Regions from separate parts of the Pantoea sp. E956-1 genome, predicted to be linked through region 1. Evidence: predicted binding sites of a transcription regulator. Region 1 holds the regulator's gene; each other region holds the start of a gene.

Region 1 (10,170 bases):
TACAGTTTTTAAACGAACTGGACTAGAATGGCCTGGGCGCTGATCCTGGATCAGATTAATCTCAACTTTGTCGCGGTGCGTAGTGGCCCTGACAACTTAACTCATCAACGGACTATGCGTTTAATCATTACGTTTTTCATGCTGGCCTTTGCGCAACTGTTTTTCAACATCGCCGCTGCGTCGCCACACGCGCCGGTGAACGTCAGTACGCATAAAGCAGAGAAAAAGAGTGCGCGCGACGATGAGCGTCGCAAGCGTCGCCCGATGAAAACGGTGACGAAAAAGACTCGCCTCAGCCCGGTTCAAAAACTAAAAACTAAAAAACTGAAAAAAACCGAACTCACCGCTACACAGACGCCTGCTAAGAAAACCTCGTTAAAAACTGCCCGTCTCAGTAAGAATAAAGAGAAAAAACGTTATGGTCATCAGCGCCGACTGAAAACCGCTGAGGTTGCCACCAGCGAGACCGGCACGATCAAGATGAGCAAATCTCACCGTCAGCGCTACCAGAAGGCACGTGAAACCGCGATGACCAAGCTGATGGGTCAGTTGGGTAAACCCTATCAGTGGGGCGGTACTTCCCCCCATACCGGTTTCGATTGCAGCGGCCTGGTCTGGTACGCCTATAAAGATCTGGTGAAGTTTAAGATCCCACGTACCGCTAACGAGATGTATCACCTGCGTGACGCCGCGCCGATCAAGCGTGATTCACTGGAGAAAGGCGATCTGGTCTTCTTCCGTATCAATGGACGCGGTACGGCGGACCACGTCGGCGTTTACCTCGGTAATGGCAAGTTTATTCAGTCACCACGTACCGGCAAAGATATTCAGATCAGTGCGTTAGGGGAAGATTACTGGCAGCGCCACTATATTGGTGCCCGTCGGGTGATGACGCCGAAAACCATACGCTGAGCAGCAGAACAAACAAAAAGAGAGCCGGGATATGCCCGGCTTTTTTTATTAGTGCAAAATGGCGGTAAAACTAAAAGCCACAATCATCAGCAGACAGCCCGTGGTGGTCATTAATGCCAGTTTAAGATCGGTACTCATTGCTTGCTCCTTAGACACACAATTAGTGGGGATATCGCATTTTCCCACAGGGCCCGGTAAAAATCTCGTTTTATCCGTTCAGCCTTGTTAGAATCCCGCCTTTGTTGCGCAACGCGCGCAACCCTGATTCCGTTTGCGCACGTTTTCAGGCGTTTTTATTCCGCCAGCGGCCTGTTTACTGGCCAGGAAAGCTGCTTTTTTACGGAAAAAACCCTGAGCAGACGCAAACGTTTAACACTACGCTTATCATAGAGTTAGATAAGCACTGGAGTCCGATTTTCATGGCAACAATTAAAGATGTGGCAAAACGCGCTGGCGTCTCGACAACCACCGTTTCGCACGTCATCAATAAAACCCGCTTTGTGGCTGAAGAGACGCGCAACGCGGTCTGGCAGGCGATTAAGGAACTGCACTACTCGCCAAGCGCCGTAGCGCGCAGCCTGAAAGTGAACCACACCAAGACGCTGGGCCTGCTTGCCACCTCCAGCGAAGCGCCCTATTTCGCTGAAATTATCGAAGCGGTCGAAAATCATTGTTTCGATAAAGGCTATACGCTGATTCTGGGTAATGCGCATAACGATCTGCAAAAACAGCGCGCCTATCTCAGCATGATGGCGCAGAAACGCGTCGATGGGCTGCTGGTGATGTGCTCTGAATACCCGGACGACCTGCTGCAGATGCTGGAAGAGAACCGCAATATTCCGATGGTGGTGATGGACTGGGGCGAGTCGCGCGCTGACTTCACCGATACGGTACTGGATAATGCTTTCCAGGGCGGCTATCTGGCAGGACGCTATCTGATTGAACGCGGACACCGGGATATTGGTGCAATCCCCGGACAGATGGAGCGTAACACCGGTGGCGGACGTCATGCCGGTTTCCTGAAAGCGATGGAAGAAGCGGGTATTCAGCCGCGCGCCGAGTGGATTGTGCAGGGTGACTTTGAGCCGGAGTCGGGCTATCAGGCGATGCAGCAGATCCTGTCGCAGAAGCAGCGTCCGACGGCAGTATTCTGTGGAGGAGACATCATGGCGATGGGCGCGATTTGCGCTGCCGATGAAATGGGTTTGCGCGTCCCGCAGGATATTTCGGTGATCGGCTATGACAATGTGCGCAACGCCCGCTATTTCGCACCGGCACTGACCACCGTGCATCAGCCTAAAGCCCAGCTGGGTGAGAAAGCACTGGAAATGCTGCTGGACCGCATTACCAGTAAACGCGAAGTGTCACAAACGATTGAGGTCCATCCCACGCTGATTGAGCGCCGTTCCGTGGCAGATGGCCCGTTCCGCGACTATCGCCGTTAATGCTCGCTTAACCACTCCTGATTAAGTGTTTGCGCATCACCCAGATAGCTGAGCAACCAGCCTGTCGCCGGTGATGCGCGATCCTCTGCCCAGCTGACGCAGCACGGGCTGTCCGGAAACGCCACCGGCAGCGTCAGTTCAACCAGCTCGCCACTGTCGAGCAGTGGCCTGGCCAGATGACCCGGCACCATCGCCACACACAATCCCGCCTGCACGCACTCGAGCCCGGTTTGCCATTCCGGCACCACCAGCCTGCGCTGGTTATCCAGCGTCCATGTCATACGACGCGGCAGCGCGCGTGACGTATCTTCCAGCACCAGCGACGGCCAGCTACGCAGCGTATCGTCATCTATCTGGCTCGCCTGCGTCAGTGGATGATGGGGAGCGACAACGCAGCGCCAGTTAAGCGTGCCCATATCCCGAAAAGCAAAACGTCCACCCACCGGTATCGCCTGAGTGGCACCAATCGCCACTTCGACCCGGCCATCGGCCAGCGCATCCCAGACACCGTTAAAGACTTCATAGCTGATGATCAGCTCCATATCGGGAAAGTGGCGATAGAAATCTTTGACCAGTTGCCGGGTGCGCTGAGGTTTGGCTATACGGTCAACGGCAATGCTTAGCTGGCCGCGCCAGCCGTTAGCCAGCTGCTGACACTGTCGCCGGGTGGCAAGCATTTTTTTGATGACGCTGCGCCCTTCCCGGACAAAATGTTCACCCGCCGGGGTCAGAACCACTTCGCGATGCTGACGTTCAAACAGCGGTACCGCCAGCCAGTTTTCCAGCTGACGCACCGTATAGCTGATGGCAGAGGGCACCCGATGTAACTCCTGTGCGGCAGCGCTGAAACTGCCCCCACGGGCAACGGCGTCAACCACTTCTAATGCATATTCTGACCACATAATCTGCCTTCAAAAATTTTAACAGCAATCGGCAAATATTACCGTTTCACAGTAGCAAACGCACCTTTTACACTCTGCCGCGTTTATCCTGCAAAAATGAGAATCAGATGCTGTCGAATAAAGGGTTTATGCCCTACCTTGCCCTGCTGAGCATGCTGGGCTTTTTAGCCACTGATATGTACCTGCCCGCCTTTGGTGCGATGCAGCAAACCTTTAACACTTCACCCGGTCTGATCAGCGCCAGTATGAGTCTCTTCCTGGGCGGCTTCGCCGTGGGTCAGCTCTTCTGGGGCCCCCTCTCCGATCGCATCGGTCGTAAACCGGTGCTGCTGGCGGGACTGGCCATGTTTGGCGCCGGCTGCGCGGGTATGCTGTGGGTGAATGATATCTACCTGATGCTGGCGTTGCGTTTTGTCCAGGCGATTGGTGTCTGTGCCGCTGCCGTAAGCTGGCAGGCGCTGGTAGTGGATCGCTACCCGGCAGCGCGCGCTAACAAAGTCTTTGCCACCATTATGCCGCTGGTTGCGCTCTCTCCGGCGCTGGCCCCGCTGCTGGGTGCCTGGCTGATTGGCCATTTCCACTGGCGTTCGATTTTCCTGGTGCTGACCCTGATTGCGGTAGCCTTAATTCTGACCACGCTGCGTCTGCCCAGCGTGCGCAAGGTTGCGGGAGAAAAAGGTGCGCAGCCGGGCTTTTTCACGCTGCTTAAATCCCGGGTCTACAGCGGCAACGTGCTGATCTACTCCGCCTGCTCCGCCAGCTTCTTTGCCTGGCTGACCGGATCGCCCTTTATTCTGGCGGATCTGGGTCTGTCGCCCGCCGATATCGGTCTGAGTTATGTACCCCAGACGCTCGCCTTTTTAATTGGCGGCTTTGGCTGTCGCACCCTGCTCAATCGCTTTAGCGGCGCGCAGTTGCTGCCCTGGCTGCTGGGCGTCTACAGCCTGAGTATCCTGGCGTTGTTTGCTGTTGCGCTTGCTGGCAACAGTACGCTGGTGAGTCTGATGTTACCGTTCTGCGGTATGGCGCTGGCTAACGGCGCGATCTATCCGATTGTAGTGTCCAGTGCGCTGATGCCCTTCCCGACCGCTACCGGTAAAGCCGCCGCGTTGCAGAATACACTGCAGTTAGGACTCTGTTTCGCTGCCAGCCTGGCGGTGTCGGCCGGCTTAACTCAGGCGCTATTTACCACCACACTGATGATGACGGTGACAATTGTGCTGGCGCTGGTGGGTTACGCCATGCAGCGTGCCGCAAGCGCACAAACTGTTGTTGCCTCTGCGCAACCTGCCTGCCAGGATAATCAGTGACACACTGACTTTTTAGTTAGCGCCCTAACAATAAGTTATTGAATATTGACCCGCGTGAGCATATACTCATCCGGGTCAACAAATCTGTCATAAATCAACAATATAATAACGTAATAATCTGATTGGCACCCTGCTGCCGGGACGGTATTCGCGCGCGTTATTCTCACCTTACCCGACCTGCTGCAGGCTGTTCCAGTCCTCTGTATCACAAAGATAACCGGTTTGCGGAGCCATCCGCATCGTTTCTCAATGCCTGAATAAATTGGCTACTCTTTGTTCAGGTTCAGATTGGACAGGTGGTGGAAAATCTATGAGTTCATCTTATGCAGAAGAAGTGAGCCTCGAAGAAAACCATTGGTATCGCATCGTTCATGAACTGCTGGAAAAAGCGGATATCGAAATTAATGGTTCACGTCCCTGGGATATTCATATTAATCATCCCGGTTTTTTTAAACGTGTTCTGCAGGAGGGCTCTCTTGGGCTCGGTGAGAGCTATATGGATGGATGGTGGGAGTGTGACCGGCTGGATATTTTCTTCCATCAGGTACTTAAACATAAACTCGATCAGCAACTGCCCCATCACTTTAAAGATACGCTGCGTATTGCCGCCGCACGCTTAACCAATCTGCAGTCAAAAAAACGGGCCTGGATTGTCGGTAAAGAGCATTACGACCTGGGCAACGACCTCTTTTCACTGATGCTCGATCCCTATATGCAATACTCCTGTGGCTACTGGAAAGAGGCGACGACACTGGCGACAGCGCAGGAAGCCAAGCTGGATATGATCTGTCGTAAATTAGCGCTGGAACCCGGAATGTCACTGCTGGATATCGGCTGTGGCTGGGGCGGACTCGCGGAATTTGCCGCACGTCATTATGGCGTTAAAGTGCATGGCGTGACGATTTCCGCCGAACAACAGAAACTGGCGCAGCAGCGCTGTAGCGGATTAGACGTCACGATTCTGCTGCAGGATTATCGCGATCTGAATGAGCAGTTTGATCGTATTGTGTCGGTGGGTATGTTTGAACATGTCGGACCGAAAAATTACGCGACCTATTTTGACGTGGTCGATCGTAATTTAAAGCCTGACGGTATTTTCCTGCTTCACACCATCGGCGCGATTAAAACCGATATGAGTGTCGATCCCTGGATCGATAAATATATCTTCCCCAACGGCTGCCTGCCTTCGGTGCGCCATGTGGCCGATGCCAACGAACCCCATTTTATTCTGGAAGACTGGCACAACTTCGGCGCAGACTACGACAAAACACTGATGGCCTGGCATGAACGCTTTTTGCAGGCCTGGCCAGAGCTGGCCGATAAATATGGCGAACGCTTTAAGCGGATGTTCTCCTATTATCTGAATGCCTGTGCCGGTGCCTTCCGGGCGCGTGATATTCAGCTGTGGCAGATCGTGTTCAGTCGCGGCATTGAGGGGGGATTACGGGTGGCGCGGTAGGGGTTAAAAGCGGGCAATTAACAAGGCGCTACCCCGGCCAAAGACTTTAAAAGACGGGCCTGTTTTGCTTTAAGAGGGCGCGTTGCGCAAGTAACAGGGTCAGACTGGAAAGGCGCAAAACCCGTCATCCCTGACACGCTCGTCCTACGCGATTACGCACCTCATCCCTGAGGTGCGCTCGTATCCGGGCCAACGCTTTGCGTTGTTCAAAAACGCTCCCGCCGTTTTTGTCTATGGCGTGGGACGCTTTCCACTTCTGACCCCGTTCCCTGCATCCGGAGCTTTTATGGTGCTGACAGATTAAAACCGATTTGGCTGTCTGCGGTGCTTACGCGCCTGTGATTAACTCTCTGTCGTTGACTGGCCGGTCAGCATGCTCATCGCCGCCGCGGCATCGCGCTGTGCTAACACCCGCTCAACGGTTTCCACGATTGCCTGCGTGTGTGGATCGATCTCAATGTTCACCCGGTCACCAAAGGTCTTCGCCCCCAGCGTGGTACGCTCCAGCGTTTCCGGGATCAGATAGACGCAGAACTTCGTCTTCGTCACATCGCCGACCGTCAGGCTGATACCGTCGATGCCGACAAATCCTTTATGCAGAATATATTTCATCTGCGTCGCGTCCTGAACTTTAAACCAGACTTCGCGGTTATGTTCTGACTGGATAATCTTGCAGATTTCAGCGGTGGTCATAATATGACCAGACATCAGATGGCCGCCTATTTCATCGCTGAATTTCGCTGCACGCTCAATATTAACCACATCGCCCTGACGTAAATCGCCAAGGTTAGTCACCCGCAATGTCTCTTTAATTAAATCAAAACTGACGCGGTCGCCTTCAATTGCCGTGACGGTTAAACAACAACCGTTGTGGGCTACGGATGCGCCCAGCGCCAGACCCGGTAAGAGCTCTTCCGGCAGGCGGACAGTGTGGGTACGAAACAGTTCTTTCTCTTCAATGGACACGATTTCTGCGGTGCCCTGCACAATACCGGTAAACATAGTCTTTGCCTCTGCGAAGTTTACGCTAGTTTATCACAGCTCAGGTCGGCTGTTAGATTTCAGCCCGCGCGGCCGCTTTATCGCGGAGCAAACCGCATTGTGTGACAAAGATTGGCGAATTCTGTTACGCCAGTTACACTAGCTCGCGAAATTCCCCGGGCTTCCTGCCCCTTTTAATTCATTCAATAAGTCAGGTGTTAACGTGCAGAAGTATTTAACAGAAGCGCGTCAATTGCTGGCCCTTGCGATTCCGGTCATCCTTGCTCAGGTGGCTCAAACCGCAATGGGATTTGTGGATACCATTATGGCCGGCGCAGTCAGCGCCACGGATATGGCCGCCGTTGCTGTCGGCACCTCTGTCTGGCTACCGGCCATCCTGTTTGGTCATGGTCTTCTGCTTGCATTGACGCCCACCGTTGCGCAACTTAATGGTTCTGGCCGCCGCGAACGCATCGGTGAACAGATCCGCCAGGGATACTGGCTCGCCTTTTTCGTCTCCCTGCTGATTATGGTGCTGTTGTGGCATGCCGGTTATCTTATCCGGGCGATGCATGACATCGACCCAGTGCTGGCGCTGAAGGCAGAAGGTTATCTGCATGCCCTGCTGTTCGGCGCGCCTGGCTACCTCTTCTTTCAGGTGCTGCGCAATCAGTGCGAGGGGCTGTCGAAAACCAAACCCGGTATGGTGCTGGGCTTCTTAGGCCTGATGTTCAACATCCCGCTTAATTATGTCTTTATCTATGGCCACTTCGGCATGCCTGCCCTGGGCGGTGTCGGCTGCGGCGTGGCGACCGCCTCGGTCTACTGGGTGATGTTTATCTGTATGCGCTTCTGGGTGCGTCGGATGGGTAGCATGCGCGATATCCGTATGGAGAGCCGCTGGTCACCCCCTTCCCGTCCGATTCTGAGCCGCCTGATGACGCTGGGATTGCCGGTGGCGCTGGCACTCTTCTTTGAGGTCACGTTGTTCGCCGTGGTCGCCCTGCTGGTTTCGCCACTGGGCATCGTTAATGTGGCCGGTCACCAGATTGCGCTGAATTTCAGTTCACTGATGTTTGTATTGCCGCTGTCGCTGGGTGTCGCGACCACCATCCGCGTCGGTTATCGTCTGGGTCAGGGCTCCACCGAGCAGGCACGCGTCGCAGCCTGGACCGCCCAGGCGGTGGGCATCAGCATGGCAGCGCTGACCGCTATTTTTACCGTGACGTTTCGTCATCAGATTGCCCTGCTCTATAACGACAACCCTGAAGTGGTGACGCTGGCGGCACAGCTGATGCTGCTGGCGGCCATTTATCAGTTCTCAGACTCGATACAGGTGATTGGCAGCGGGATCCTGCGCGGTTATAAAGATACACGGTCAATTTTCTTTATTACCTTTATCGCTTACTGGCTGCTGGGCCTGCCCGCCGGTTATCTTCTGGCGCTGACCGACTGGCTGGTGCCGCGCATGGGGCCTGCGGGCTTCTGGTGCGGCTTTATTATCGGTCTGACCTCGGCTGCGGTGATGATGATCTGGCGCATCAGACGGTTACAGCAATCACCGGCGGAAATTATCCTGACGCGTGCAGCGCGATAACGTTCGAGGCGGGTCATTCATGGCCCGCAATGACGAAAAAAACGACGGTTAGCACAGTTGCTGTGCAGTCATGGCGAAAAAACTATTTTCCCCTTGCCAGCCTCACACGCTGCCGTTAATATTCGTCCCCGCTGTCGCCCTGACAGCATGTTGCGCTCTTAGCTCAGTTGGTTAGAGCACCACCTTGACATGGTGGGGGTCGATGGTTCGAGTCCATTAGAGCGCACCAAGTGCGTCCGTAGCTCAGTTGGTTAGAGCACCACCTTGACATGGTGGGGGTCGGTGGTTCGAGTCCACTCGGACGCACCAATATTCAGTATGCGCTCTTAGCTCAGTTGGTTAGAGCACCACCTTGACATGGTGGGGGTCGATGGTTCGAGTCCATTAGAGCGCACCACTTTCAGAATTCCTTCAGCTTGCGCAACTCCACTTTTATTGATCTGCATCGCTTCCCCCTTCTGCTTTTTGATTGGTTTTCGCATACTTAGCGTCTATACTGTCCCGCGTTGCTTACTTGAAAGGTTTCAGCGATCACGTGCTTACTGCGATAACTCAAATGATTTGCGCAACAACAGCGTGGTGGTTACCAACCGTAACCGCACAACTTCCCTGCACGCCTGGCCTTCGTCACCTATTCTTACTCAGTACTGCCCATTTCAGTCTCAATCAGAAATTTCACTTCGATGCGCTGCCATCGGATTCCGCCCTTATTCATCCATCACAACTTACAGAAAATCCGTCATGAAAAAGACTAAAATCGTTTGTACAATCGGCCCGAAAACCGAATCCGAAGAGATGCTGACTCAGCTGCTTGAAGCTGGCATGAATGTTATGCGTCTTAACTTCTCCCATGGCGACTACGCTGAGCATGGCCAACGCATCACCAACATGCGTGCCGTTATGCAAAAAACCGGCCGTCAGGCCGCTATCCTGCTGGATACCAAAGGCCCTGAAATCCGCACCATGAAACTGGAAGGCGGCAACGATGCGGCTCTGAAAGCGGGTCAGACCTTTACCTTTACTACAGACCAGAGCGTGATTGGCAACAGCGAGCGCGTTGCGGTGACCTACCCGGGTTTCACTGCTGACCTGAAAATTGGCAACACGGTGCTGGTCGATGATGGCCTGATTGGTATGGAAGTGACCGAAGTCACTGAAAATACCGTGGTGTGTAAAGTCCTGAACAATGGCGATTTGGGTGAAAACAAAGGCGTTAACCTGCCAGGCGTCTCTATCCAGCTGCCAGCACTGGCCGAAAAAGATAAGCGCGATCTGATCTTTGGTTGTGAGCAGGGCGTAGATTTTGTCGCCGCCTCTTTCATCCGTAAACGTTCAGATGTGCTGGAAATTCGCGAGCACCTGAAACAGAACGGCGGCGAGCATATCCAGATCATCTCCAAAATCGAAAACCAGGAAGGTCTGAACAACTTCGATGAAATCCTCGAAGCATCAGACGGCATCATGGTTGCACGTGGCGACCTGGGTGTTGAAATCCCGGTTGAAGAAGTAATCTTCGCGCAGAAGATGATGATCAAAAAATGTAATAAAGCACGCAAAGTGGTCA
Region 2 (10,170 bases), on a different contig from region 1:
AACGGGCCGACGTGCAGAGATCACCGTGGTCGCGATTAATGAGCTGGCAGAAGCCACCGGGATGGCGCACCTGCTGAAATACGATACCAGCCATGGTCGTTTTGCTTTCGATGTTCGTCAGGAGCGCGATGTAATGTGGGTAGGTGGCGATACCCTGCGCATTTTGCACCGTGCTGCCATTGCCGATCTGCCGTGGCGTGAACTCGATGTGGATGTGGTGCTGGACTGCACCGGCGTCTATGGCTCGCGCGCTGATGGCGAAGCGCATCTTCAGGCTGGCGCCAAAAAAGTGCTGTTCTCTCATCCCGGCGGAAACGATCTCGACGCCACAGTGGTGTATGGCGTTAACCAGCAGTCACTCACCGCCAGTGACCGCATCGTCTCCAACGCTTCCTGTACTACGAACTGCATTATCCCGGTGATTAAACTGCTGGATGATGCGTTTGGCATCGAATCCGGCACCGTCACCACGATCCACTCGGCAATGCACGATCAGCAGGTGATCGACGCCTATCACAGCGATCTGCGCCGTACGCGTGCAGCCAGTCAGTCGATCATCCCGGTGGACACTCGCCTGGCGGCAGGCATTACCCGTATTTTTCCGAAATTCAACGATCGCTTCGAGGCGATAGCCGTTCGCGTCCCGACGATTAACGTGACAGCCATTGATCTCAGCGTTTCTGTGCATCAGGCGGTGACGGCGTGTGACGTTAACATCCTGTTGCGAAGCGCAGCAGAAGGGACATTTCGTGGTATAGTTGACTATACGGAATTACCGTTAGTCTCAGTAGATTTTAACCATGATCCGCACAGTGCCATTGTGGACGGAACACAAACGCGGGTCAGCGGTCAACACCTTATCAAGACCCTGGTCTGGTGTGACAACGAATGGGGCTTTGCTAACCGAATGCTCGACACGACGTTAGCGATGGCCGCAAGCGGTTTCAGGTAAGACGCGGTTTGCGTCTGGCAAAACTTATGAGAATCAACGAGAGGATTCACCATGTCTGTAATTAAGATGACCGATCTGGATCTGGCTGGTAAACGTGTTCTGATCCGTGCCGATCTGAACGTACCGGTTAAAGAAGGTAAAGTGACGTCTGATGCACGTATCCGTGCTTCTCTGCCAACCATTGAAGCGGCGTTGAAACAGGGCGCGAAAGTAATGGTTACCTCTCACCTGGGTCGTCCGACCGAAGGTGAATACAATGAAGAGTTCTCGCTGCTGCCGGTAGTTAACTACCTGAAAGACAAGCTTAGCGGCACCACCGTAACCCTGGCAAAAGATTACCTCGATGGCGTTGAAGTCGGCGCTGGCGAACTGGTTGTGCTGGAAAACGTTCGCTTTAACAAAGGCGAAAAGAAAGATGACGAAGCGCTGTCTAAAAAATATGCTGCCCTGTGCGACGTATTTGTGATGGACGCCTTTGGTACGGCGCACCGCGCACAGGCTTCTACCCACGGCGTCGGCAAATTTGCCCCTATCGCCTGTGCTGGCCCGCTGCTCTCTGCCGAACTGGAAGCGCTGGGTAAAGTCATGAGCAACCCGGAGCGTCCGCTGGTGGCTGTGGTAGGGGGCTCTAAAGTTTCTACCAAATTTGACGTGCTGCAATCACTGGTCAAAATCGCGGACACCGTGATTGTGGGCGGCGGTATTGCCAACACCTTCGTTGCTATCGACAACAACGTCGGTAAATCTCTGTATGAGCCAGACTTCGTTGAAGCGGCTAAAGGCCTGCGCGATCAGCACGGTATCCCGGTTCCTACTGATTCACGTGTCGGCACAGAATTCTCTGAAACTGCGACCGCTACCGTGAAAAAGGTTTCGGAAGTTGCGGATAACGAAGAGATTATGGACTTTGGTGATGAAACCGCGCAGGCGATGGCTGCCATCCTGAAGGATGCCAAAACCATTCTGTGGAATGGCCCGGTGGGCGTGTTTGAGTTCCCTAATTTCCGCAAAGGCACCGAGATCGTGGCTAACGCCATTGCAGACAGCGATGCCTTCTCCGTTGCAGGCGGCGGCGATACCTTAGCGGCTATCGACCTGTTCGGCATCGAAGACAAAATTTCCTACATCTCTACCGGCGGTGGCGCGTTCCTTGAGTTCGTGGAAGGCAAAAAACTGCCTGCAGTTGCCATGCTGGAAGAGCGTGCGAAGCAGTAATCCTTTGGGGGCGATGCCTGGCGGCATCGCCTGAAGTCTTGCCCGTCTGGGCGTTTAAATCGACGTTCCTCAAGGGGAACAACGGTCACGAAACAGGACACAATCATGTCTAAAATTTTTGATTTCGTAAAACCCGGCGTTGTCACTGGTGATGACGTACAGAAGATCTTCAAAGTTGCGAAAGAGAACAAATTCGCACTGCCAGCCGTAAACTGCGTCGGCACTGACTCCATCAATGCGGCACTGGAAGCAGCGGCGAAAGTGAAAGCGCCAATCATCATCCAGTTCTCTAACGGCGGTGCTGCATTTATCGCGGGTAAAGGCTTCAAGACTGACAAACCACAGGGCGCGGCAATTTTCGGCGCTATCGCGGGTGCACACCATGTTCACCTGATGGCTGAGCAGTATGGCGTGCCGGTTATCCTGCACACTGACCACTGTGCCAAGAAACTGCTGCCATGGATCGACGGTCTGCTGGACGCAGGTGAAGAGTACTTCCAGAAAAACGGTAAGCCACTCTTCTCTTCTCACATGATCGACCTGTCAGAAGAGTCACTGGAAGAGAACATCGAGATCAGCAGCAAATATCTGGCGCGCATGGCGAAACTCGACATGACGCTGGAAATCGAACTGGGCTGCACCGGTGGTGAAGAAGATGGCGTTGATAACAGCCACATGGACGCATCTGCACTCTACACCCAGCCAGAAGATGTGAACTACGCGTACGAAAAACTGAATGCTATCAGCCCGCGCTTCACCATTGCGGCCTCATTCGGTAACGTTCACGGCGTTTACAAGCCAGGCAACGTGAAACTGACCCCAACCATTCTGCGCGATTCGCAGAAATATGTGTGTGAAAAACATGGCCTGGCGCACAACGCGCTGGACTTCGTTTTCCACGGCGGTTCAGGTTCTTCTGCTGCAGAAATCGAAGAGTCTATCAGCTACGGCGTGATCAAGATGAACATTGATACCGATACCCAATGGGCAACCTGGGACGGCATCCTGCAGTACTACAAAAAGAACGAAGGCTATCTGCAGTCGCAGCTGGGTAACCCGGAAGGCGCTGACAAGCCAAACAAAAAATACTACGACCCACGCGTCTGGCTGCGTTCAGCCCAGGCCTCTATGGTGGTGCGTCTTGAGCAGGCTTTCAAAGAGCTTAACGCTGTCGACGTGCTGTAACTGAAGCGTCGTTACCGTACAAAAAAGGCCCGGAAGGGCCTTTTTTTTGACCTTTTTTCGCCAGAATGGCGTCAAAGGTCATGCAGGTTTGGCACGCCGCCATTTATTGTTTACCCTTTTGTCAGGGATTGTCAGAGCGGTTCTGACAATGTGGTGTCATTTCCCTTGGGAATTTAATTACAGGATGGTTACATGCAGGATACGGGTATGCTCGGTGAACTCAATAACGCGGGAAACTGGATAGTACGTAATCAGGAGCTTCTGATTAGCTATGCGGTAAACATTGTCGCAGCCATTGCGATTATCGTTGTGGGGATGTTGATTGCACGCATCATCTCCAACACCACTAATCGTCTGCTGCAGGCACGCCACATTGATACGACCGTTGCTGACTTTCTGTCGGCGCTGGTGCGCTACGGTATTATCGCTTTCACACTGATCGCGGCACTGGGGCGCATCGGGGTACAGACAACCTCGGTCATTGCCATCCTCGGTGCAGCCGGTCTGGCTGTGGGTCTGGCGTTAAAAGATTCGCTGTCAAACCTTGCGGCGGGCGTACTGCTGGTGATTTTCCGTCACTTCCGTGCCGGTGAGTTTGTTGATCTGGGCGGTATCATGGGTACGGTAATGAATGTGCAGATCTTCTCTACCACACTCAAATCAGCCGACGGCAAGCGAGTGGTGGTGCCTAACGGTAAAATCATCGCCGGAAACATCATCAACTTTTCGCGTGAGCCGGTACGTCGCAATGAGTTTATCATTGGCGTCTCTTACGATGCGGATGTTGATCAGGTTCTGACGCTGCTGCGTGAAGTGGTCGACGCTGACAGTCGTGTGTTACAGGATAAAGGCGTGCAGATCGGTCTGAATGAGCTGGCGGCTTCCTCAATGAACTTTGTGGTGCGTTGCTGGAGCAACAGCGGCGACCTGCAGGACGTTTACTGGGATCTGCTGAAGAACTTTAAGCGTGCGCTGGATGGAAAAGGGATTGGTATTCCTTATCCGCAGATGGATGTGCATCTGCACCGTGTCAGACAGTCCGACGCAACTACGCCAGAGACTCAGCCACAGTAATCTTGCAGTGGGCGGCCTCTGTCGCCCATTCATTTTGCTAATCGCAGATTAATTCTTTCAATTTCCGCTAATCATCCTCTCTCTTTATACTTCTCCTCCTCTAACGATGTGAGGAAATAATCCTGTGTTATCTCTCTATTTTCAGGGGTTTGCCCTGGGCGCCGCGCTGATTCTGCCGCTGGGCCCGCAGAACGCTTTTGTGATGAATCAGGGCGTTAAGCGTCAATATCATCTGATGACGGCGGCCCTCTGCTCGCTGAGTGATATTCTGCTGATTTGCGGTGGGATCTTTGGCGGTAGCGCCTTGCTGAGCCAGTCTCCACTGCTGCTGATGGTGATCACCTGGGCGGGTGTAGCCTTTCTGTTGTGGTATGGCTGGGGCGCATTGCGTAGCGCTTTTCGCGGCGACGCCGATCTGGCTGACGGGGAGCCATTAAAGCAGAGCAGGGGGCGCATTATCGCGACGCTGCTGGCCGTCACCTGGCTCAATCCGCACGTCTATCTCGATACCTTTGTGGTGCTGGGCAGTCTTGGCGGTCAGTTGCCGACCACCACCGCGCGTCAGTGGTTTGCGCTGGGCACCATCAGCGCGTCGATCCTGTGGTTCTTTGGTCTGGCGCTGCTGGCCGCCTGGCTGTCACCACGCCTGCGCACCGCCAAAGCCCAGCGCATTATTAACCTGCTGGTGGGCGCGGTGATGTGGTTTATCGCTCTGCAGCTGGCGCGCCAGGGCATTGCCGGATTTTGATCCCGGCGTCGATCCGATGCGGTTATTGCCGCGCGGAGGCCGAACTTTTGCCATAATGACCACTCAAAGCATGGCGCATAACAATGCGCTGTTGGGCTTCGCCGGTTGGAAGCCGTCATAGTACCTTTTCAAGGAGGACTTTCATGAAACTGAAAGCATTGGCTCTGGCCGCAATCATGAGCGCCGGGGCATTGCCTGGCGTACACGCTGATGAGTTACCGAACGGGCCACACGTGGTGACCTCAGGCAAGGCAACGGTCGATGCCCGTCCCGATATCGCCACGCTCTCTATCGTGGTGAACGTGTCGTCAAAAGATGCCGCAGATGCGAAAAAGCAGGCGGATAGCCGGGTTGCACAATATTTCGATTTTCTGCAGAAAAACGGCATTGAGAAGAAAGATATTGATGCAGCAAACCTGAGCACCCAGCCAGAGTATGATTACACCAAAGAAGGTAAATCAGTCCTGAAAGGCTACCGTGCGGTGCGTCAGGTGCAGGTAACCCTGCGTCAGCTGGACAAGCTGAATGATCTGCTGGACGGGGCGCTGAAGTCTGGTCTGAATGAGGTGCGTAGCGTCGAGTTAGGCGTGGCAAATCCGGAGAGCTACAAAGAGCAGGCGCGTAAAGCAGCGATTAAAAATGCGACTCAGCAGGCATCACAGCTGGCTGAAGGCTTTAACGCGAAGCTGGGCTCGATCTACAGCATTCGTTATCAGGTCGCTAACTATCAGCCGATGCCGATGAACCGGATGTATAAAGCGGCTGCAGCGGCAGATACCTCGGCGCAGGAGACCTACGATCAGCAGAGCATCAACTTTGACGATCAGGTTGATGTGGTGTTTGAGATCAAGCCCAATACGCCATAGTGCAAAACGGGGCTGATGCCCCGTTAAGACTGCCGATGAATCTCAGGATCTGACCTTGTTCCCTGAGCCAATCCATCCTTACAGCCGTTCGGGGCATAACGTGTCAGCAGTAAAAACGGGGCTTTCGCCCCGTTTTTCTTTTCAGGCTGCGACGTCATCCTGACGCAGCACCCGATGTCCATGCGCAATCAGCGCATCGGTCACCCGACGCATTAACCGGCTTTCTGGTGCAAAACGATGCCAGTAGAGCATCCGGCGCTGACACAAGCCTGGCGTCAGATCAATTAACTCACCGCTTGCCAGCTCACGCTCAATCTGCAGATGCGGGATCATACAGCAGGTCGAACCCTGTCGCGCCATCTGCACAAAGGCTTCAGAGGAGTTCACAATGTGGCAGGGCACACTGCCCGGTGAGAGATCAAAGTTCTGTTGCAGGAAGGCCTGATGCATATCATCAAGATGGTCAAACGCCACCGCCGGCGCTTTCAGCAGAGCAGAGCGGGTGACGCCGTTGGGGAAGAAGCGATCGGCAAAGTCACGCGACGCCACAAACAGGTAGTCGAGCGCACCGAGCTGATCCACCAGGCAACTGGGCAGCGGCTGTGGCTGAATACTCACCGCACCCACCACTTCACCACGACGCAGACGCTCCTGGGTCCGGGTTTCATCTTCGACCTGCAGATTGAGGCGGACGGGTGAATCTGCCAGCACATCTTTCAGCGCAGGCAGCAGCCAGGTGGCCAGACTGTCGGCATTGACCGCCAGCGACAGCAGCAGCGGCGTGGTGCCACTGTTCTCATCGCCCAGCCACTCCTCCTCCAGCAGTTCCACCTGGTGCAGCAACGCCAGCAGTTTCTGACCCTGTTCGGTCGGACGGGGTGGCACGGTGCGCACCAGCAGCGGCTGGCCAAACAGATTCTCCAGCTGCTTGATACGCTGTGAAACCGCTGACTGAGTGATACATAATTTTTGAGCGGCACGCTCAAATCCGCGTTCGCGGATCACTGAATCCAGCGCCTGAAGCGTTCGATAATCCGGGCGTTTCATTATTCTTCTCTCTCCTTCAGGATGGATGTCACTATGCCACAAAAGTATCACCTGTGATGGCTCTCTTGTTTTTTGTGGGCTGGCTTCCAAAGCGATAAATCCACGTCGGTCAGCCGAGCATTTTCAGCAAGCCTTGTTTTATACTACGCGCACTTCGTTGTCGCACAGGTTTTAAACATACCATGACCCAGGATGAACTGAAAAAAGCCGTTGGCTGGGCTGCACTTGAGTACGTGCAGCCGGGCACCGTTGTTGGTGTGGGTACCGGATCCACCGCTGCCCACTTTATCGATGCGCTTGCCACGGTCAGGCATCAGATTGAAGGTGCCGTCTCCAGCTCGGATGCCTCAACCCAGAAGCTGAAGAGCCTGGGTATTCAGGTGTTCGACCTGAACGAGATTGACCTGCTGTCGGTGTACGTAGATGGCGCGGATGAGATCAACCCACAGATGCAGATGATCAAAGGCGGCGGCGCGGCGCTGACGCGCGAAAAGATCGTGGCCGCCGTGGCTGAAACCTTTATCTGTATCGCTGACGCTTCAAAAGAGGTCGATGTGCTGGGCCGTTTCCCGCTGCCGGTCGAGGTGATCCCAATGGCGCGCAGTTATGTGGCGCGTCAGCTGGTGAAAATGGGCGGCTTACCTGAGTATCGTCAGAACGTAGTCACCGATAACGGCAACATTATTCTTGATGTGCATAATCTGCGCATTCTCGATCCCATTGAGCTGGAAAAAACCATCAACGCCTTGCCTGGCGTCGTTACCGTGGGCCTTTTTGCCGCGCGCGGCGCAGATATTGCGCTGATTGGCGGGCCTGATGGCGTGAAAACCATCAAAAAATGATCTGTCCGGCGTCGATCCGGCGTCGGTTATTTCTGCCCGCAAATCATCTTTTCTCGCTGCGGTGAAATTTGGTGACTTATGTCACATAACCGTCATCGGCAGCGGGTTCGTACTCTCTTCCAGGCCGACCTCCTTATTTTGTCCGGCAATGTGCTGCCGTCAGCCGCTGCCGTGCTGGCGGCCGGGCAATCGTTTGTATTGCCCGACGCGATTTTTTTGATATTTTGACAGAAGGCTGGCTTATGGTAGTCCTCATTGAATGCTGAATAGGATCGGGAAATGGCAAAGGTATCACTGGAAAAAGATAAGATTAAGTTCCTGCTGGTGGAAGGTGTCCATCAGAGCGCGCTGGAGAACCTGCGGGCTGCAGGCTACACCAACATCGAATTCCATAAGGGCGCACTGGATTCCGACGCGTTAAAAGCATCGATCCGTGATGCACACTTCATTGGTATCCGTTCCCGCTCCCAGCTTACTGAAGAGATTTTTGCGGCGGCTGAAAAGCTGGTCGCTGTTGGCTGTTTCTGTATCGGCACCAACCAGGTTGATCTGCAGGCGGCTGCCAGCCGGGGTATTCCCGTATTCAATGCGCCGTTCTCAAATACCCGCTCGGTTGCGGAGCTGGTGATTGGTGAAATGCTGCTGATGCTGCGTGGCATCCCGGAAGCGAATGCGAAAGCACACCGTGGCATCTGGAATAAGATTGCCAAAGGCTCATTTGAAGCGCGTGGCAAAAAACTGGGTATTATCGGTTACGGCCATATCGGAATGCAGCTGGGCGTGCTGGCAGAAAGCCTGGGTATGCATGTTTTCTTCTACGACATTGAAAACAAGCTGCCGCTGGGTAATGCCACGCAGGTACGCCATCTGGCCGATCTCCTCAACATGAGCGACGTTGTCAGCCTGCACGTGCCGGAAACCGTCTCTACGCAGGATATGATTGGTGCAGAGCAGCTGGCGCAGATGAAGCCTGGCGCGCTGCTGATTAACGCCTCACGCGGTACCGTAGTAGATATTCCGGCACTGTGCGATGCGCTGGCCAGCAAACAGGTGGGTGGCGCAGCCATCGATGTCTTCCCGAGCGAGCCAGCGACCAACAGCGAGCCGTTTATCTCTCCACTGAGTGAGTTCGACAACGTGATTCTGACACCGCACATTGGCGGCTCGACGGAAGAAGCGCAGGAGAACATCGGCATTGAAGTGGCGGGCAAGCTGGCGAAATACTCCGATAACGGCTCGACCCTGTCGGCGGTGAATTTCCCCGAAGTGTCACTGCCGATTCACGGTATCAGCGCCAGTCGTCTGCTGCATATCCATGAGAACCGTCCGGGCGTGCTGACGGCCATCAACCAGATTTTTGCCGAGCAGGGCATCAACATCGCGGCTCAGTATCTGCAAACTTCGCCGTTTATGGGCTATGTGGTGATCGATATTGATGCAGAGCCGGAAGTGGCCGAGAACGCGCTGCAGCTGATGAAGGCGATTCCGGGTACCATCCGCGCTCGTCTGCTTTACTAAGCGCTACCAACCTGAACAGGCGCTTAGTCGCGTCTCTTCAGGTAGTTAATACAGGCTGTCCCGATTTGCTGTAAGACCGAGACTGCGAAGAGAACACGGCCAGATCGGAAAGATGCAAAAGCCGCCATCCATGGCATGCCCGGCCCGCGCGATTACGCACCTCGTCCCTGAGGTGCGCCCGTAACCGGGCCAACGCGTTGCGTTGTTCAAAAACGCTCCCGGCGTTTTTATCCGGGCGGCGCGACGCTTTCCTCTTCTGACCATGTTCCCTGCGCGTTGAGCTATTTCATTGCTGCCAGATGCGCCCGGATGTGGGTTTTCACTTGTCTGACAAAGCGACTCTTCTACTCCCACTGCCAGAGTTTTGACGGCGTCATTACCGCCGGTAAAGGCACATCCCATTCTGCTACCGGCAGGCTATCCACCTGCTGACAATCGTGTGCCAGGCCTACTGGCAAAAAACCGTGCTGCCGCCAGTTCTGCAGGGTGCGATCGTAGAAGCCGCCGCCCATCCCCAGACGCTGCCCATGCTGATCAAACGCCACCAGCGGCACCATCATCAGATCAAGTTGATCAAGCGTGATCACCTGCCGGATATCCAGCGGCGGTTCAGGAATGCGCAGCTTATTTTTGAGCAATGGGGTATCGGGCGAGTAGCGCAGAAACAACAAATTACCGGGAGAGAAGGGGTGTAAAACCGGCAGATAAACCACTTTCTTCAGA
Region 3 (10,170 bases), 1.0 Mb from region 1:
GGCAGTGTCCTCGATCAGGGCACGATGGTTGAGCTGGGCAGTGAACTTGAACCTAAAGATCTGCTCAAGTTCCGTGACTCCAAAAAGTATAAAGATCGTCTGGTAGCGGCCCAGAAAGACACCGGTGAGAAAGATGCGCTGGTGGTCATGAAAGGTCAGTTGCACAGCATGCCGGTAGTTGCGGCAGCCTTTGAATTTGCCTTTATGGGCGGTTCAATGGGCTCTGTAGTCGGTGCGCGCTTTGTGCGTGCGGTTGAGCAGGCGTTAGAAGATAACTGCCCGCTGATCTGCTTCTCCGCCAGCGGCGGGGCGCGTATGCAGGAAGCGCTGCAGTCGCTGATGCAGATGGCGAAAACCAGTGCGGCACTGGCCAAAATGCGGGAACGTGGTCTGCCTTACATTTCCGTGCTGACTGACCCGACCATGGGTGGCGTTTCGGCCAGTTTTGCGATGCTGGGTGACCTCAACATCGCGGAACCTAAAGCGCTGATCGGCTTTGCCGGCCCACGCGTGATTGAGCAGACCGTGCGTGAAAAACTGCCGCCGGGCTTCCAGCGCAGTGAGTTCCTGATTGAAAAGGGCGCGATTGATATGATCATTCGCCGTCCGGAAATGCGCTACAAACTGGCAAGCCTGCTGGCAAAAATGATGAACCTGCCGGCACCGCTGCATGACGGTGAACAGTCCGCTCCTGCGACGACTGAATCGGAAAGCAACGAGGCCTGACAGGAGATAGAGAGGCGCGGCCGCCGCGCCTCTTACCAATGCACCGTATACCGCAGCACCAGTCTGCCAGGTATAAATAAGCAAAACGGGACATATGGACAATCTTCACCTTCCCCAAGCCACGTCGCCTTTGGCCACGTGGCTTTATTATCTTGAGCACCTGCATACTCAGGCCATCGAACTGGGTCTGGACCGTATTCGTCAGGTTGCGCTTCGTCTTGACCTGCTGAAACCCGCTCCTTTTGTCTTTACCGTGGCCGGTACCAACGGTAAAGGCACCACCTGTCGCACCCTGGAAACACTGCTGATCGCTGCGGGCTATCGCGTTGGCGTGTACAGTTCACCGCATCTGGTGCGCTATACCGAGCGCGTTCGGGTTCAGGGAGAGGAGCTGAGTGAAGCACAGCACTGTGCCAGCTTTGCGGAGATTGAAGCCGGACGTGCCGATATTTCGCTGACCTATTTTGAATTTGGCACGCTCTCCGCGTTGAATCTGTTCCGCCAGGCGCAGCTGGATGTGGTGATCCTCGAAGTCGGCCTCGGCGGACGGCTGGATGCGACAAACATCGTGGATGCCGATGTCGCGGTGGTCACCAGCATTGCGCTCGATCACACCGACTGGCTTGGCCCGGATCGCGAAAGCATCGGGCGTGAGAAAGCCGGGGTGTTCCGGTCAGGGAAACCTGCGGTAGTGGGTGAACCGGATATGCCGCAGAGTATTGCCGTGGTCGCACAGGAAAAAGGTGCGCAGCTGTTGCAGCGCAACCGTGACTGGTCGTGGCATGCGCAGGCAGAAAGCTGGTCACTGCGTGATGCGACGGGTGAGCTGAACTATCTGCCGCTGCCACAGGTGCCGCTGCCTAACGCGGCGACCGCGCTGGTGGCGCTGCGGGTCTCAGGGCTTGAAGTCAGTGAGGCGCAGATTCGCGCCAGCCTGCCGCTGGCAATGCTGCCAGGCCGTTTTCAGACCCTCAGCGAATCACCACGCGTTATTCTGGATGTTGCCCATAACCCGCATGCGGCAGCCTATCTGGCGTCGCGGCTGGCGGCACTGCCGAAACGTGGCAAAGTGCATGCCGTGGTAGGCATGCTGCATGATAAAGATATCACCGGTACGCTGGCGGCGCTGGCCCCGGTGGTCGATGCCTGGTACTGCGCGCCCCTTGACGGACCGCGCGGGGCCAGTGCTGAGCAACTGCTGAACGCCCTGCCGCAGGGCGAGGCATTTAGTTCGGTTGCGCTCGCCTGGCAGCAGGCACGCCAGCGGGCAGCGCCACAGGACATTGTGCTGGTCTGTGGTTCATTCCACACTGTTGCACAGGTCATGGAATCGATTGAAACGGAGAAAGGACGTGGCAAGTAAGTTTCAGAACCGTTTAGTCGGCACCGTTATTCTGGTCGCCATTGGCGTGATTGTGCTGCCAGGGCTGCTGGATGGTCAGAAAAAGCATTACAAAGAGGAGTTCGCGGCCATTCCGCTGGTGCCAAAACCTGACGATCAGCAGGACAGCGAAATGGTGCCGCCGGTAACCCAGTCGCTGCCGGCACAGCCGCCGGAAGGTGCGGGCAATGCGGTCAGCAGCAGCAATGGCAATGGCAAAACCAACGTCACGGCGGAGCAGGGGCGGACTCAACCGGAAGACGAGAGCGATCCGGTAGTGGTTTCGCCGCCGCCGGTTCATCAGTCTGTGCCCGCACAGACGGTGACGAAGCCGAAGGTCGTTGAGCAGCAGAAACCGAAAGCGGCAGAGCAGCCTAAGCAGAAGCCGGTCGAACAGCCGAAGCCAAAAGCCGTCGTGCAGCCTAAACCTAAGCCGGTTGAACAGCCTAAAGTGGCCGAACAGCCGAAGCAGGAAGAGGCGCCAAAATCAGCAGAGACGACGGCACCGGCAGGACAGGCTTATGTAGTGCAGTTAGGTGCGCTGAAAAACGCCAGCAAAGTGAATGAGATTGTCGCGCAGCTGCGGCTGTCGGGCTACCGCGCCTTTACCGTGCCTTCAACGCCGGTACAGGGTCAGATCACCCGCATTTACGTTGGGCCGGATGCGTCGAAAACCAAAATGCAGAGTGCGGTTGGCGAGCTGAAAAGCATCTCCGGACTGGGCGGTGTCGTGAAGCCATACAGCGCCCGCTAAAACGGGCGATTGGCGCTGCCGATGGCAGTGACAGGCAGCATCTTTTGCCCCTCAGGCAGCGCGTTGGAAGCGCGCTGCCGCGCAAAATAATCACGATTATCAATGGCCTGTCCGGCTGAGAATCACACAGGCGATAGCGTTTTTTTTCATCGCCTTTTTTATGGATGCAGAAAAAGAAAACCGCTACGCAAACGTTTTCTTTTTCTGTTAGAATGCGCCCCGAACTGGATGCAGGGGTGCAATTGCACTGGCGCTGGAAGAGTTCATGATCTGGATTGATTACGTCATTATTGCGGTAGTTGGTTTTTCGGCTCTGGTCAGCCTGGTCCGTGGGTTTGTCCGGGAAGCCTTATCTCTTGTTACCTGGGGATGCGCGTTTTTTGTCGCCAGTCATTACTACGCCTACCTTGCAGTCTGGTTTACAGGTTTTGACGACGAACTGGTTCGTAACGGTATCGCCATCGGTGTGCTGTTTGTGGCGACCCTGATTGTGGGGGCCATTGTGAACTACGTTATCGGCACGCTGGTGGAAAAAACCGGCCTGTCGGGAACCGACCGGGTGTTGGGCGTCTGTTTCGGGGCGTTGCGTGGTGTGCTGATCGTAGCCGCTTTGCTGTTCTTCCTCGATACATTCACTGGCTTTTCCAAAAGTCCGGACTGGCAACAGTCTCAACTCATTCCCGAGTTCAGTTATATAATCAGGTGGTTTTTTGATTACCTGAAAAGCACGTCGAGTTTTTTACCCCGGTGATGTGACCGGGAGTGCGGCTTAATGAGGAAATGACAACATGTGCGGTATTGTCGGTATCACCGGTTTCATGCCGGTCAACCAGTCGATCTATGACGCGTTAACGGTGCTCCAGCACCGCGGGCAGGATGCCGCAGGCATTTGTACTATCGATGCGCTGAAATGTTTTCGCCTGCGAAAGGCAAACGGCCTGGTCAGCGACGTTTTCGAAGCACGCCACATGCAGCGTCTGCAGGGCAATATGGGGATCGGTCACGCACGTTATCCAACCGCGGGAAGCTCCAGTGCCTCTGAAGCGCAGCCATTCTATGTAAACTCCCCGTATGGCATCACCCTGGCGCACAACGGTAACCTGACCAACGCCCACGTGCTGCGTAAGCACCTGTTTGAAAAGGGCCGCCGTCACGTTAATACCACCTCAGATTCTGAAATCCTGCTGAACATCTTTGCGCAGGAATTAGATCGTTTTCAAAACGATCCGCTGACAGCCGACAACATCTTTGCTGCGGTTGCTGCCGTGCATCAGCAGGTGCGCGGTGCCTATGCGGTTGTGTCGATGATTATCGGCCACGGTATGGTCGCCTTCCGTGATCCTAACGGTATCCGTCCGCTGGTACTGGGCAAGCGCGTTATCGCTGATGGTCGCACCGAGTATATGGTCGCCTCCGAGAGCGTGGCGCTGGATACGCTGGGCTTTGAATTCATCCGTGACGTTGCACCGGGTGAAGCGGTTTATGTCACTGAAGCGGGCCAGCTGTCTACCCGCCAGTGCGCTGAAAATCCGAAAAGCAATCCGTGCCTGTTCGAGTATGTCTATTTTGCGCGTCCCGACTCCTTCCTCGACAAAATCTCGGTCTACAGTGCCCGTGTCCGCATGGGCACCAAGCTGGGTGAGAAAATTGCGCGCGAGTGGGAAGATCTCGATATCGACGTGGTGATTCCGATTCCTGAAACCTCCACCGATATCGCGCTGGAAATTGCACGTATTCTCGACAAACCCTATCGTCAGGGCTTTGTGAAGAACCGGTACGTTGGCCGTACTTTTATCATGCCGGGCCAGCAGTTACGTCGCAGCGCTGTGCGCCGCAAGCTCAACGCTAACCGCGCCGAATTCCGTGATAAAAATGTGCTGCTGGTGGATGACTCTATTGTTCGCGGTACCACCTCAGAGCAGATCATTGAGATGGCGCGTGAAGCGGGCGCAAAACGGGTTTATCTGGCGTCAGCGGCGCCGGAAATTCGTTTCCCGAACGTCTACGGTATCGATATGCCAAGCGCCACGGAACTGATTGCGCATGGCCGTGAAGTGGAAGAGATTCGCCAGCTGATTAAAGCCGATGCTCTGATCTTCCAGGATCTGGACGATCTGATCGAAGCGGTACGCGAAGAGAATCCGGACATTGCACAATTTGAGTGCTCAGTGTTCAACGGCATTTACGTGACGAAAGATGTCGATCAGCAATATCTGGAGTATCTTGAGTCGCTGCGTAATGATGATGCCAAAGCACTTCAGCGGCAGAACGAAGTCGAAAACCTCGAGCTGCACAACGAAGGCTGATATCTTCAGCAGGCGGGCAGCATAAAACAGGGCGGGAGCAATCCCGCCCTGTTTGTTTTCAGAAACCCGCAGGCCGCGTATGATGCCCCATTAGCTGACATAAGGTTGGAATATGAAACGACTCATCATTGGCATCTCTGGCGCAAGCGGGGTGATCTATGGCGTGCGCATGCTGCAGGTGTTGCAGCAGGTGGAAGAAGTAGAAACGCATCTGGTTATGAGTCAGGCGGCGCGTCAGACGCTGGGACTGGAGAGTGATTATTCGCTGCGTGACGTGCAGGCGCTGGCCGATGTGGTGCATGACGTGCGCGATATTGCAGCAAATATTTCGTCCGGCTCGTTTAAAACGCTGGGCATGGCGATTTTACCCTGCTCAATGAAAACGCTCTCTGGCATCGTCCACAGTTACAGTGACTCGTTGCTGACCCGTGCGGCTGACGTGGTGTTAAAAGAGCAGCGTAAGCTGGTATTGTGTGTGCGTGAAACCCCGCTGCATGTTGGCCACCTGCGAATGATGACCACTGCCGCAGAGCTGGGGGCCATTATCATGCCACCCGTGCCGGCATTTTATCATCGGCCTGAAACTATTGATCAGCTGATCGATCAGACCGTTAACCGGGTTATCGACCAGTTTGATATCGAATTACCGGAAGATCTCTTTATGCGCTGGCAGGGTGCATAAAGTTCCGCTGGCGCACTTATTTAGTGCATAAGCGCGCCTCGGATCACTCTTCGTGCATTTGACGCACCAAAAGTTAACAACGTCGCTTTTTCTCTTTTACTTCACTGCTATATTCCCCTCACAAACACAGCGTTTTCGCCTGTCTGACATCACGCTAACAGCGTGGTTAACTTGCAGAACTGGCATGAAACATGCAAATTACTTTGCGCAAACACATCACGAACCACATAACAAAAAGCACTTCACTTGAGGGTAATCTATGAAAAAGCGTGTTCTGGCTCTTTCCCTGATGCTGGGCTTATCCAGTGCTGCCAGCGTCTTCGCGGCGGTTCCGGGTTCAATCCGTATCGGCACAGATCCAACTTACCCACCGTTTGAGTCGAAAAACGCGCAAGGCAAGTTAGTGGGCTTCGATATCGACCTCGCTAACGAAATCTGTAAACGTATTCATACTCAATGTACCTATGTTGAGAGCGACTTTGATGCGCTGATCCCTTCACTGAAAGCGAAGAAAATTGATGCCATCATCTCCTCACTTTCCATCACCGCTAAACGTCAGGAAGAGATCGCCTTTTCAGAAAAACTCTACGCCGCTAACGCGCGTTTAGTCGCGCCGAAGGGATCGAAAATTGAGCCGACCATTGAGTCGCTGAAAGGCAAAAACATCGGTCTGCTGCAGGGCACCACGCAGGAAACTTACGCCAATCAGAACTGGCGGCCAAAAGGGGTGAACGTCACGCCTTATGCTAACCAGGATCTGGTCTATCAGGATCTGAATGCCGGTCGTATTGATGCTGCCTTCCAGGATGAAGTGCAGGCCAGCGAAGGATTCCTGAAGCAGCCGGTCGGTAAAAATTACGCCTTCGCCGGTCCGGCTGTGAAAGATGACAAGATTTTTGGCGTCGGTACCGGCATGGGACTGCGTAAAGATGACAGCGAACTGAAAGCCGCCATCGACAAAGCCTTTGCTGACATGCGTAAAGATGGCACCTACGACAAGATTGCGAAGAAATACTTCGATTTCAACGTGTACGGCGACTAACCATCCTGTCGCTTTACCCTCTGTATCCGTTTTGCCGGGTCTGAGCCGGTTCTGCCAGGTGCAGAATCGGATTCTTGTCCGCTGATGGCGGATGGCATCTGCAACAGAGAGGTAAAGCTAAACTGCCCGTCTCGCTTGCGGGCAGCGTTTCGTTTTCACCCCACGACAGGACCCTTTCGATGCTGTATGGCTATTCTGATGTAATTCTTCGGGGCACGCTGGTGACGCTGGAGCTGGCGCTCACTTCCGTCGTGCTGGCAGTGCTGCTGGGCCTGATTGGCGCAGGCGCGAAACTGTCGCGCAGCCGGCCACTGGCGATGATTTTTGAAGGCTACACCACGCTGATTCGTGGCGTGCCAGACCTCGTACTGATGCTGCTGATCTTCTACGGTCTGCAGATTGTCCTCAATCAGATAACCGATGCGCTGGGGATGGCGCAGTTTGATATCGACCCGATGGTCGCCGGTATCATCACGCTCGGCTTTATCTATGGTGCCTACTTCACCGAAACGTTCCGCGGTGCCTTTATGGCCGTGCCTCAGGGGCAGATTGAAGCAGCAACCGCGTTTGGCTTTACCGGCGCGCAGGTGTTCCGCCGCATTCTGTTTCCGGCCATGATGCGCTACGCGCTGCCAGGCATCGGCAACAACTGGCAGGTGATTCTGAAAGCCACCGCGCTGGTCTCGCTGCTGGGGCTGGAAGATGTGGTGAAGGCGACGCAGCTGGCAGGAAAAAGTACCTGGCAGCCGTTCTACTTCGCCATTGTAGCCGGTGTGATTTATCTGGTATTCACCACGCTATCAAACGGTGTGCTGTGGTGGCTCAACCGGCGCTATACGGTAGGTGTGAAGAGGGCGAGTTATGATTGATATTATTCAGGAATACTGGAAATCGCTGCTCTGGACTGACGGTTATCGTTTTACCGGTGTGGCTATCACCCTGTGGCTGCTGATCCTCTCGGTCACCATTGGTGGATGTCTGGCAATCCTGCTGGCGATAGCGCGGGTTTCCCCTAACCGGTTTATCAGCTTTCCGGTCTGGCTCTTCACCTATGTGTTTCGTGGCACGCCGCTCTATGTGCAGCTGCTGGTGTTCTACTCCGGCATGTACACGCTGGAGATTGTGAAAGGCACCGAACTGCTAAATGCATTTTTCCGCAGCGGTCTGAACTGTACGTTGCTCGCCTTCACCCTCAACACCTGCGCCTACACCACGGAAATTTTTGCCGGTGCGATTCGCTCGGTGCCACACGGTGAAATTGAGGCGGCACGGGCATACGGCTTCTCCACCTTTAAACTCTATCGCTGCATTATCCTGCCCTCGGCGCTGCGTACGGCACTGCCGGCCTACAGCAATGAAGTGATTCTGATGCTGCACTCCACGGCGCTGGCCTTCACCGCCACCGTACCGGATCTGCTGAAAATCGCGCGGGATATTAACTCGGCGACCTATCAGCCGTTTACCGCCTTTGGTCTGGCGGCTGTGTTGTACCTGATTATCTCTTACGTGTTGATCAGCCTGTTCCGCCTGGCGGAACGTCGCTGGCTGGCCCACGTGAAACCCTCTTCATCGCATTGAGTAGAACTATGGCTGACAATAAATTAAGCGTCACCGAATTGCATAAGCGTTACGGTGAACATGAAGTGCTGAAAGGGGTCTCGTTAACTGCTAAAGCGGGCGATGTGATCAGTATCATTGGATCGTCCGGCTCAGGGAAAAGTACCTTTTTACGCTGCATCAACTTCCTCGAAAAACCGAGTGAAGGCAGCATCATGGTGAATAACCAACAAATCACCTTAGTCCGTGACAAAGATGGTCAGCTCAAAGTGGCTGACAAAGAGCAGCTGCGCGCGTTACGTACCAGCCTGACCATGGTGTTCCAGCACTTTAATCTGTGGAGTCACATGACCGTGCTGGAAAACGTGATGGAAGCCCCGATTCAGGTGCTGGGGCTGACTAAAGCAGCAGCGCGTGAGCGTGCTATAAAATACCTCGATAAAGTCGGGATTGATGCGCGGGCGCAGGCAAAATATCCGGTTCACCTCTCCGGCGGTCAGCAGCAGCGTGTGTCGATTGCGCGCGCGCTGGCGATGGAGCCTGAGGTGCTGCTGTTTGACGAACCCACTTCAGCGCTTGATCCGGAGCTGGTCGGGGAAGTACTGCGTATCATGCAGAAGCTGGCGGAGGAGGGCAAAACCATGGTGGTCGTGACCCACGAGATGGAATTTGCCCGCCACGTCTCCAGCCATGTCATTTTCCTGCATCAGGGCAAAATCGAAGAGCAGGGGCCGCCTGCGGAGCTGTTCGGCAGCCCGAAAAGCCCGCGTTTACAGCAGTTCCTCAAGGGATCGCTGAAGTAATCCCGCGCCCGCGTCTCGCTGGCGCGGGCCAGGATTAATGCTTCACAACATCCTGCAGGGCTTCCTGCAAATCGTACCAGCGGAAGCCAAAGCCTGAGGCTTCCAGCCGCTTTGGCAGCACATGCTGTCCTCCCAGCACCAGTACCGACGATTCGCCCATCATCAGTTTAATGGCGCTGGCCGGCGTGCGCATAAAGGCCGGACGATGCATAACCCGGCCCAGGGTGGCGGCAAACTGCTCGTTACGCACCGCGTAGGGAGCGACCATATTGAACGGCCCCCGCAGATCGTCATGCTCCAGCAGCCAGATAATGGCGTTTAGCATGTCATCAATGTGAATCCACGGCATGTACTGTTTACCACTGCCAATCGGCCCGCCGATGCCGAGTTTAAAGGGCAGCTTCATTTTGCTGAGTGCGCCGCCCTCAGGCGCCAGCACCACGCCGGTTCGCAGCAGGCAGACGCGGGTGCGTTCGCTTTCAGCCGCGAGCGCCAGCTGCTCCCAACGGGCACAAAGCTGATGAGTAAACTCATCCTGACCCTGATCCTCTTCAGTCAGCACCAGATCGCCGGTATTGCCATAAAAGCCGGTTGCCGAACCTGAAATCAACACGGACGGTGGCGTGGCGCTGGCGTTGATCAGTGAGGCGATCTGCTCGGTTATCTGCCAGCGGCTTTCGCATAGCTGCTGTTTATGCGGCTCCGTCCAGCGTTTGTCGGCAATAGGTTCTCCCGCCAGATTAATCACCGCATCGATGGTATCCAGGTTCGACTGTTGCGCCAGCCCTGACCAGAGCGCGACCTCTTCGCCCAGTTTTTCACGCGCGCTGACCACGTCACGCGTCACCACGCTAATCTGATGCCCCAACTGTTGCAGGCGCGGAATCAGGTGACGGCCAATCAGTCCCGTACCACCGGT

Evidence for each region. Region 1 encodes PurR, which represses purine synthesis genes. Its sites were predicted from a motif close to CANGCAAACGTTTGCNTG; they were not measured.
Region 2: the regulator PurR is predicted to act here: its motif matches at 8,112-8,129, upstream of serA (phosphoglycerate dehydrogenase).
Region 3: the regulator PurR is predicted to act here: its motif matches at 3,046-3,063, upstream of cvpA (colicin V production protein).

Annotation. Positions count from the first base shown of each region.
Region 1 covers NZ_CEUYZP010000001.1:151,656-161,825, reverse strand. Annotated here, with positions in the region: gene AC0T7J_RS00790 (C40 family peptidase) at 115-912, shown strand; gene cydH (cytochrome bd-I oxidase subunit CydH) at 961-1,050, opposite strand; gene purR (HTH-type transcriptional repressor PurR) at 1,332-2,357, shown strand; gene punR (DNA-binding transcriptional activator PunR) at 2,354-3,259, opposite strand; gene punC (purine nucleoside transporter PunC) at 3,367-4,569, shown strand; gene cfa (cyclopropane fatty acyl phospholipid synthase) at 4,880-6,028, shown strand; gene AC0T7J_RS00760 (riboflavin synthase subunit alpha) at 6,371-7,030, opposite strand; gene AC0T7J_RS00755 (MATE family efflux transporter) at 7,233-8,606, shown strand; tRNA gene AC0T7J_RS00750 (tRNA-Val) at 8,759-8,835, shown strand; tRNA gene AC0T7J_RS00745 (tRNA-Val) at 8,839-8,915, shown strand; tRNA gene AC0T7J_RS00740 (tRNA-Val) at 8,927-9,003, shown strand; gene pykF (pyruvate kinase PykF) at 9,348-10,170, shown strand, end outside.
Region 2 covers NZ_CEUYZP010000004.1:172,376-182,545, reverse strand. Annotated here, with positions in the region: gene epd (erythrose-4-phosphate dehydrogenase) at 1-952, shown strand, start outside; gene pgk (phosphoglycerate kinase) at 1,004-2,167, shown strand; gene fbaA (class II fructose-bisphosphate aldolase) at 2,273-3,352, shown strand; gene mscS (small-conductance mechanosensitive channel MscS) at 3,545-4,426, shown strand; gene argO (arginine exporter ArgO) at 4,551-5,174, shown strand; gene AC0T7J_RS13375 (oxidative stress defense protein) at 5,318-6,040, shown strand; gene AC0T7J_RS13370 (LysR family transcriptional regulator ArgP) at 6,182-7,087, opposite strand; gene rpiA (ribose-5-phosphate isomerase RpiA) at 7,270-7,929, shown strand; gene serA (phosphoglycerate dehydrogenase) at 8,209-9,447, shown strand; gene AC0T7J_RS13355 (5-formyltetrahydrofolate cyclo-ligase) at 9,792-10,170, opposite strand, start outside.
Region 3 covers NZ_CEUYZP010000001.1:1,185,607-1,195,776, reverse strand. Annotated here, with positions in the region: gene accD (acetyl-CoA carboxylase, carboxyltransferase subunit beta) at 1-726, shown strand, start outside; gene folC (bifunctional tetrahydrofolate synthase/dihydrofolate synthase) at 821-2,089, shown strand; gene dedD (cell division protein DedD) at 2,079-2,861, shown strand; gene cvpA (colicin V production protein) at 3,127-3,612, shown strand; gene purF (amidophosphoribosyltransferase) at 3,650-5,167, shown strand; gene AC0T7J_RS05690 (UbiX family flavin prenyltransferase) at 5,280-5,849, shown strand; gene argT (lysine/arginine/ornithine ABC transporter substrate-binding protein ArgT) at 6,109-6,891, shown strand; gene AC0T7J_RS05680 (histidine ABC transporter permease HisQ) at 7,071-7,760, shown strand; gene AC0T7J_RS05675 (ABC transporter permease) at 7,753-8,469, shown strand; gene hisP (histidine ABC transporter ATP-binding protein HisP) at 8,478-9,251, shown strand; gene AC0T7J_RS05665 (TIGR01777 family oxidoreductase) at 9,286-10,170, opposite strand, start outside.